DNA from 2 places in the Fictibacillus sp. b24 genome. Region 2 is predicted to be linked to the other one. Evidence: riboswitches for the same ligand, from Rfam matches in the RefSeq annotation. Region 2 holds a riboswitch; the other holds the start of a gene.

Region 1 (4,704 bases), 1.4 Mb from region 2:
TTAGTTGTTACAGCAAAATATCCACAGTGAGGACCGCCAAATCCTTGAGCGATACCAAATGGCTGTGCGTCACCTACGACGATATCTGCACCAAATTTCCCTGGAGGAGTGAGGGCACCTAAAGCTAGCGGGTTTGAAGAAACAACAAACATTCCTTTCGCTCCATGAACGATTTCTTCAATCTCTTTTAACGGTTCAATCTGTCCGAAGAAGTTTGGATATTGCACGATTACACATGCCGTTTCTTCATCCACTTCAGCACGCAAAGCGTTAAGTGAAGTCATTCCATCTTCCATTTCAACTTCTACTACTTGTAGATGCTGTCCTTTAGCATAAGTCTTCAGTACATCACGAGATTCTGGATGAACGGACTTGGATACAACGATTTTCTTTCTGCGAGTTTGCGCTGCAGATAGAAGACCCGCTTCAGCAAGTGCAGTTCCGCCATCATACATGGAAGAGTTGGCAACATCCATACCGGTTAATTCACAGATCATCGTTTGGAATTCGAAGATCGCTTGAAGTTCACCTTGTGAGATTTCAGGCTGATATGGCGTATATGCTGTGTAAAACTCAGAGCGAAGAAGCATATGATTTACGATCGATGGAGTATAGTGATCATACACACCAGCTCCTAAGAATGATGCATGTTCTTTTGTATTTTTATTTAACGCAGCCAAACGGCCCATTTCTTTCACGAGCTCAGGCTCAGACAAAGCTTCCTCAATTTGTAAACGTCCTTTAAAGCGAACTTCTTCTGGAATATCTTGAAAAAGATCTTCTGTCGTTTCAATTCCAATCGTTTCAAGCATTTCCTTTTTATCTTGGGCTGTCATTGGCAAATAGCGGAATGTCATGGTTTCTCCTCCTTAAAAACTCTATTTTCCTCGTTTATAAAATGGTGAAGCAACAACTTTTGCTTTTAAGCGTTTTTGGCGAATCTGTACTTCCACTTCAGTACCTAGCTCTGTAAAGTCCTTTTCAAGCAAAGCAAGGCCTAAATTTTTCTTTAATGTTGGCGATTGTGTCCCGGTTGTAACTTCTCCAATCTTCACATCGCCCTTATATACTTCATAATGAGACCGCGGGATACCTTTATCGATCATCTCAATGCCGACAAGCTTCCTTGGCGCTCCATTTTTCTTTTGTTCTGCCAGTACTTCTTTGCCGATAAAATCTGCTTCTTTATCTGTTTTCACTGCGAATCCGATACCAGCTTCTATTGGAGTGATCTCTTTTGTAAGTTCTTGACCGTATAGAGCAAGTTTAGCTTCAAAGCGTAAAGTGTCGCGCGCCCCGAGTCCAGCCGGGCGCAAGCCGTCTTCATGGCCCGCTTCAAGCAAAGATCTCCACAGCTTTTCTGCATGTTCAGTTTTTAAATAAATTTCAAAGCCATCTTCTCCCGTATAGCCTGTTCGAGAAACAAGGGCGGAGATTCCAGCTAGTGATACATCTTCTTTAAAACGGAAGAATCCGATCTCAGAAAGATCTGTATCTGTTAGCTTCTGTAAAATTTCTTCTGCTTTAGGTCCTTGGATTGCAAGCTGTGCATATTCAGGAGAAACATTTACAAGTTCTACACCTTCTGGCTTTTTGCTGTTTAGCCATTCGAAATCTTTTTCAATATTAGAGGCATTCACAACGAGCAAGTAATCGTTTTCATCTCTTTTATAAATTAAAAGATCATCCACTGTACCGCCGTTTTCATAGCACATAGCCGTATATTGAGCCTGGCCGTTTTGAAGTTTAGAAACATCATTGGTCATCGTATATTGCAGGAACGATAATGCATTCGGTCCTCGTACATCAAATTCTCCCATGTGAGATACATCGAATAAACCTGCTTTTGTTCTAACAGCCTCGTGTTCCTCTTTAATGCTTGAGAACTGAACAGGCAATTCCCAACCACCAAAATCAATTACTTTTCCACCGTGTTCTTTGTATGTTTCGAATAGCGGTGTTCGTAACAATGTAGCCATGTGAATTCCTCCTTTTTCATACTTAAAAATTTTCGGACTTTTCTGGACAAAAAAAGGACAGAAAGACCCCTTAAAATGGGATCCTCTGTCCTGCAACCTGTAAGTTTCTCAAAATATCATTGAGTTTCTTCGTTGGTGGCTTTCATCTATTAAAAAGCACTCTCCAGAGATGCGTCTAGCAAGAGTCTTTTTGCCTGAGAGTTTCACAATTGTTTGCTCCTTCGGCGCCGCTAACGCAGTCTCTCCTCTTACTTTCATTCGCGAGTATGTTATTGTCCAAGGTCGCACATACTATTACTATGTTTACTACATTATTATCCTATCATTTTTACAAATGGAATGGCAACGAACTTTTTTAAAGAAAGGAAATCCGTTATGAAAATCGACGTTCAGTTTCAGCGAGATTGGCACGATGACTTTTTTAAGCGCGTGGAAGAAGATGGACCTTGGGCCAATTGGGAATTGTATAACTTAGCATTAGAGGCAGAACATCACCTGGCAATTCCTGATTTTCTAGGACTTCAAGCTCCAGATCATCTGCCACAGATGACTTTTCTGCCTCATCAGCTGGACGTTGCAACAACCGTTATAGAACAGATGAACGGAAAAGCAATTTTGGCAGATGAAGTTGGACTAGGAAAAACGATTGAAGCAGGATTAATATTAAAAGAATACATGATTAGACGACTGGCAAAAAAGATTCTAATTCTTGTTCCAGCTTCACTTGTTATTCAATGGACAAATGAATTGAATCAAAAGTTCTTTATACCTGCTATTGCACAGAAAAAAGCTTACGTCTGGGAACAATGCGACGTTGTTGTGTCTTCGATTGATACTGCCAAGCGTGCTCCCCACCGTGATATCGTGCTAAATCAGGATTATGATCTTGTTATTATAGATGAAGCACACAAACTCAAAAACAAAAAAACAAAAAACTATGAATTTGTACAGCTGTTAAAAAAGAAGTTCTGCTTGTTGTTAACAGCCACTCCCGTACAAAATAGAGTTGAGGAGATTTTTAATCTCGTATCTTTATTAAAACCTGGGCATCTAGGAAACAGAGAGAACTTTGATAAAGATTTTAAAGAAGATAAATCTTCGCTGAAAAATGAAGAAAAGCTCAAACAGCTTGTTAACAAGGTTATGGTTCGTAACAGAAGAGAAGAAACGGGTCTAAAATGGCCGAAGCGGCTCGTCAAAACGATACCTATTACATTATCAAAAACCGAACGTGACCTTTACGATGAAATCTCCAAACTAAAGCGTGATCCATACTTTGAGAGAAGTAAGTTCTCTATCGTTACATTGCAGCGTGAAGCATGCAGTTCACGTGAAGCTGTTTTTTTAACACTCAAAAATATGCTGCAAAAAGAAGTTCCTACTACCTTGATGGAAAACAGAATCGTGGAATTGATGAAGAAAATTGAGTTGGTCGAACAAAACTCCAAAGCATTAAAAGCTTTAGAACTGATTCAATCCATTGATTCTAAGGTCATCATTTTTACAGAGTATCGTGCTACTCAATTGTATTTACAGTGGTTTTTGCAGCAGCATGGCATCTCTTCTGTTCCGTTTAGAGGCGGATTTAAAAGAAGTAAAAAAGATTGGATGACTCATCTCTTTAAAACACGTGCTCAAGTATTGATTGCAACTGAAGCAGGTGGAGAAGGAATTAACCTTCAATTCTGTCAGCACATCATAAACTATGATCTGCCATGGAACCCCATGCGGATTGAGCAGCGTATCGGACGTATCCACCGTATCGGTCAGCAAGGTGATGTTCATATCTACAACTTTGCCACTCAAAACACAATTGAAGAGCACATTTTAAACCTGCTATACAACAAAATTAATCTATTTGAAAGTGTTATCGGAGAGCTAGATGAGATCTTAACAAAATTTGAGATTAAAAATATTGAACGTCATATTGCAGATATCATGAACACGTCTGATAGTGAAGGTGAGATTCGAGTGAAGATGGACAATCTTGCTTCCTTAATCAACCTCGACGGCGGAATAAAACAGAAAGGATGGGAAGAGCATGCAGCAGCACGAGATACATCGCTTTCTTGAACGATATTTTGATGCAAATGAATGCCGAATCTTAGAAAAGAACTTTAGTTATATGAAAGTTCAATTGACCACAGAACTAGACAAAGTTTTAATGAATCGCCCGTTCTACTGGCATTATCTTGAGAAAACCGGCGGTACACCAAATCCGATGACGTTGACACTCGTAACAGGACAACAGCAAGCACCTGATGGGAAAGGTGAATTTATCCATTTTGGATCACCACGGCTGCACCAAATATTCGGCTCAACGAAAAAGCTTGCATCTTTTATTCGCCTATATGAGTCTGTTCCCCAACAAGGTGCACAAGTGCCGCTGCAGCCATGGCTCTGTCTAAACGTTAAAGTAACCTATCAATGCGATCAAAAGAAAGATCGAGTGCTTTCTTATGGGATTCAATTGATCAATGGAACGATTGAAGATCAATTTCATACGCGTCTTCAAAAAATGTTATTAACGAAACGAATACCAGACTTTTGTTATACACTTTCTCCATTTATTAAGCCTCAGAGTGCAATTAAAAGATTGGAGAACAAAATCCAAGAAGTGATTGATGCAGATGACCACACTTGGGCAGAAGATGCGAGGAACCGTTGGAAAGAAGATCAGGATTTATTGGAGAGCTTTTATGAGGATTCTCTTACAAAACCAGAT
Region 2 (4,704 bases):
GAACTAAAACAAAAAATTCTGAGTGCAGGATTATCGGTGAGCGAACTCGTTAAAACCGCCTGGGCTTCAGCAAGCACGTACCGCAATTCTGATATGCGCGGAGGTGCGAACGGTGCACGCATTCGTTTGGCACCTCAAAAAGACTGGGAAGCAAACGAACCCGCACAGCTGGAGAAAGTGCTAGGAATCTATCAAGATCTCCAAAATCAGCTCGACACGAAAGTCAGTCTAGCCGATCTAATCGTTCTCGGTGGAAGTGCAGCCATTGAAAAAGCCGCGAAAGACGCAGGCTTTGAAGTGACGGTTCCATTTACCCCTGGGCGCGGTGATGCAACACAAGAGCAAACAGATGCGGATACATTTGATGTGTTAGAGCCCGTATCTGATGGGTTCCGCAACTATCAGAAGAAAGAATACTCTACGAGTCCTGAAGAGATGCTCGTAGATAAAGCACAGCTACTCGGTCTGACTGCTCCTGAAATGACAGTCCTGCTCGGAGGTATGCGTGTTCTTGGGACAAACCATCAAGGCACGAAACACGGCGTATTCACAGACCGTGTCGGCACGCTAACGAACGACTTTTTCGTGAACCTGCTCGACATGGGTATTGAGTGGAAATCAACAGGCTTCAACCAATATGAAGGCCGCGATCGTAAGACAGGAGAAGTGAAGCGAACAGCTTCCCGCTTTGACCTTGTCTTCGGATCTAACTCAGAGCTTCGCGCTTTAGCTGAAGTGTATGCACAGAATGACAACAAAGAAAAATTCGTACGTGATTTTGTCGCAGCTTGGGTAAAAGTGATGGACGCTGATCGATTTGATATAAAAATAAAACAATAGATAAATGAAAGCACCTAATCAGATGGCTGAAGTAAATTTTTTGCTTCAGAGCAGTCAGAATTAGGTGCTTTTTATAGTTATGGCGTAGTTTTTCTTTTAGTTGGATACAGTACAAATAATAAAATAAACCACAATGGTGTCAGCAATAAAGCCGGACGAGTAGCATCTGCAACGAGCAACACGATTAGAATCAGCCCGAACAGTGCTAGTACCACATAGTTAATGAATGGCGCAAAAGGTGCTTTAAATGCTGACTTTTTGTGGAGATCTGAACGATGTTTTCGATATTTAATATGGCTTATTAAGATGACGCTCCACACCCAGATAAAACAGATCGCACTGATTGTTGTTACAATCCCAAATGCCTGCTCTGGAATCAGCTTACTCAGGAGCGCTCCCGCTGAAACGACAACGGCAGATATCCAAAGCGCGTTTCCAGGCACATGATTTTTAGTCAGTTTTTTAAAAGATTGAGGCGCCTGCTCACTCTTGCTTAACGTAAATAGAATCCGGCTCGTTGAAAACAATCCGCTGTTACACGCAGATGCCGCAGATGTCAGAACAACGAAATTAATTATTCCAGCCGCAAGCGGTATTCCTATTAAGCTGAACGTTTTAACGAAAGGACTTTCCGCTGCGTTTAATTGTGTCCATGGATTGATGCAAAGAAGGACAATCAAAGCGCCGACGTAGAAAAACAAAATTCTAAGTGGAATCTTATTTATGGCAGAAGGAATATTTTTTCTGGGATTAGACGTTTCCGCCGCCGCCACACCGACCAATTCCACTCCAACAAACGCAAACACAACCATCTGAAACGAAAGTAAAAATCCAGTCATTCCATTTGGAAATAGACCTCCATGCTCCCACAGATTGTTCATTGAAACAGCTCCCGCATCGGTTTGGTAACCAATCACGAGCAAAACAACCCCTATTACAATCAATGCGAGAATGGTAACCACCTTGATCAAAGCAAACCAAAACTCCAATTCCCCGAAAAGCTTAACCGTTAAAAGGTTAAGCCCAAGTAAAAGCAACAAACAGACAATCGCCGGAACCCACTGTGGTATGTCAAACCAATATTGCACATAGACACCGACCGCAATCACATCAGCCATTGCTGTCATGATCCAGCAGAACCAATACGTCCATCCTGTGATAAACGCAGCCCGTGGTCCAAGATAGTCCTCCGCAATATCGGTAAACGACTCATACCCTTCCTTAGAAAGCAACAACTCCCCTAGCGCCCTCATCATAAAAAACAAGGCGATCCCAACGATCAAATAAGCAAATATAACAGACGGCCCGGCAAGCTCAATTGCTTTACCTGAACCTAAAAATAATCCCGTACCAATCGTTCCGCCAATGGCAATCAGCTGCACATGACGGTTGGCTAAATCTCTCTTTAACTCATGCTGTGACACGTATGAATCCTCCTTCTAAGATGAAAATAAAACGTAAAAAAGAGACTGGAAGAATCTCCAATCTCTTGTACATTAGAATATTAAAAAAGCATTACTGCGCTATAAATTACAGGCACAACAAAGTCAAACTTCAATACTCTTCTGTCCTTTTGCCTGAGATGGTGAACCCTTCGGCGCCGCTTACCAAGCGGTCTCTCCAGAAGCTGCTCCTGCTGTAGTACGACCCACAGCAATCATAGCTTGCTATCTATATATTTTTAGTAGTTCTGAATATAGTTTTTAATACTATTACGGAGTTGGGGTTTTGTCAAATGTTTGATACTGGGCTAGCCTTTAAAACACCATTTAACAGTCTTAAAGATTGTTGTTGGTTATAGATTAGTTGATTATAAAAAAGAATTCCAGCTAGCAACTGCTTGGCTGGAATTCCTATTTTAGTTATTAATTTTTTGTTACTAAATAAGCTTTATACTCTTTAACACCAGCTTTTTCTACATATACTCCTAATACCCAATCCCCATTAGGTAAGGTTGTTCCCTTTTGCACGGTACCATCCCATGAAAATTCATGATACGGAGCTTGAGCATTTGTAAATAAACCGATTGTATCCACAAACCCACCAATTGAATTATTTGGCCCTAGCATATAAACATCATACCTTAATACCTCGGCCCCGCCAGGTAAATAAGAACCAACATAGTATGAACCTTCTGCTTCTTTTTCCATAAATGCACCAGTTACACGTGGATAATCAGGCTCACCAACAAAAAGAATCGTCGGAACATCAATAGTTTGATTACCGTCACTTACTTTAATTGTTCCTTCATAATAACCTGGCTTTAATTTAGACGTATCAACTTGAACATTGAAGTTCACCTGTTGAGACTTATTTGCGTTCACCTTCAGGTTATTGCTTGTCATTACTTTAATTCCGTCTGGATTATCTGCAAATTCTACTTTAAAGCTATATGTCTTCGTTTTATCTGAAAGATTTTTAATTTCAAAGCTTTGTCTTTCAGTTTGTTTGCCACTGTCTTTTACAAATTTCCCGAAAGAGTGGCTGCCAGGAGCTACAAGAGTCTTAGTATTCAATGCATCAACAACACGGATGCTTCCTGCTCCTTGCGTATTATGCGGGTACACTTCACCTGTTGCTGGATTAATCATATCTTCTGCAGTGTTCATTAATGCAGCTTTTATATCATCCGTTCCCCAGTGAGGGTGCTTCTGTAATAATAATGCTGCAGCACCAGCAACATGAGGTGAAGCCATACTTGTTCCTTGTAACGCTGCATAACTATTTCCAGGGAATGTACTAACGATATTCACTCCAGGTGCAGAAACATCCGGCTTGATCATCCAAGTATGTGTCACTGGTCCACGGGAAGAGAAGTCAGCCATTGTTTCTCCTACAGCACTAGCAAATTCAATTTCAAAACTCACTGTAACATCATCCACTTTTGCAAGGAGTGCCTGTCCATCAGCTTGGTTCAACATTATCGTTGGAACAGCCATTCCTGGGATTAAAGGCATGCTCCCAGCTTGATTATTATAAAGAACCGCACCTTCTGCACCGGCTTTTTTCGCTTCTATTGCTTTATCAACAAATGGAATTCCGGCTCCACGGCTGATTAATGCTATCTTACCTGTTAAATCTTTGCCTGCAAAATCAGCAGGTGTACCAAAACCTACGTCTACCAGTTCAAAATCTTGATCGTTTAAGGCAAGCAAGTCTGCCTCTGAAGGATGCCCTTGTACAGCTGAAGAGGCATAAGAAACACCATCAGATGATGTTGTTTTTGCAGTGAATACATTATACGGTAATTGAGTAGCCCCAACAGAGATCGCATCACGAGAAGTCCCTGGAGATCCTACTGTCCAGTTATTCGGACCAGAATTTCCGTTAGAAGTTACAGCCACTACCCCTTCTGCCATCGCCCAGTCCAGTGCAATAGAAGTCGCCCAGTCAGGGTTGTTCAACGAGTTCCCTAGCGATAGATTCATAACGTCAGCACCGTCTTGCACGGCTAATTCAACACCGGCCACAACATCTTCTGTCGTACCGCCGTTCGGGCCTAATACACGGTAACCTAATAATTTAGCATCTGGTGCAACCCCTTTGATAGCACCATTCGCCGCTACTGTACCAGAAACGTGTGTCCCGTGGTATTGACCTGGGCCTTCTTGTGGATCGTTATCGTTGTTTACAAAGTCATAACCTTTATATTCACCGAACGCTTGATCCAGATCTGGGTGTGTATAATCAACACCTGTGTCAATGACTGCTACTGTCACACCTTTTCCAGTAACACCCGCTTTCCACGCATCATTAGACCCGATAAACGGAGCGCTATCCATCATAGCAGGACTAAATTCTTCTGCAGTGATTTCTTTAGAAGAGATCACATCAGCCGTATAATAAACGTTTGGATATACAGCT

The links. Region 2 has a riboswitch for glycine ahead of QUF49_RS00820 (amino acid permease). Riboswitches for the same ligand answer to the same signal wherever they lie in the genome.
Region 1: another riboswitch for glycine. It lies ahead of gcvT (glycine cleavage system aminomethyltransferase GcvT); the one in region 2 lies ahead of QUF49_RS00820 (amino acid permease).

The regions. Positions count from the first base shown of each region.
Region 1 is NZ_JAUCES010000005.1:1,560,040-1,564,743, reverse strand. Features, by position in the region: gene gcvPA (aminomethyl-transferring glycine dehydrogenase subunit GcvPA) at 1-857, opposite strand, end outside; gene gcvT (glycine cleavage system aminomethyltransferase GcvT) at 879-1,979, opposite strand; glycine riboswitch at 2,152-2,237, opposite strand; gene QUF49_RS08020 (DEAD/DEAH box helicase) at 2,355-4,052, shown strand; gene QUF49_RS08015 (YqhG family protein) at 4,021-4,704, shown strand, end outside.
Region 2 is NZ_JAUCES010000005.1:134,606-139,309, reverse strand. Features, by position in the region: gene katG (catalase/peroxidase HPI) at 1-840, shown strand, start outside; gene QUF49_RS00820 (amino acid permease) at 918-2,264, opposite strand; glycine riboswitch at 2,396-2,474, opposite strand; gene QUF49_RS00815 (S8 family peptidase) at 2,706-4,704, opposite strand, start outside.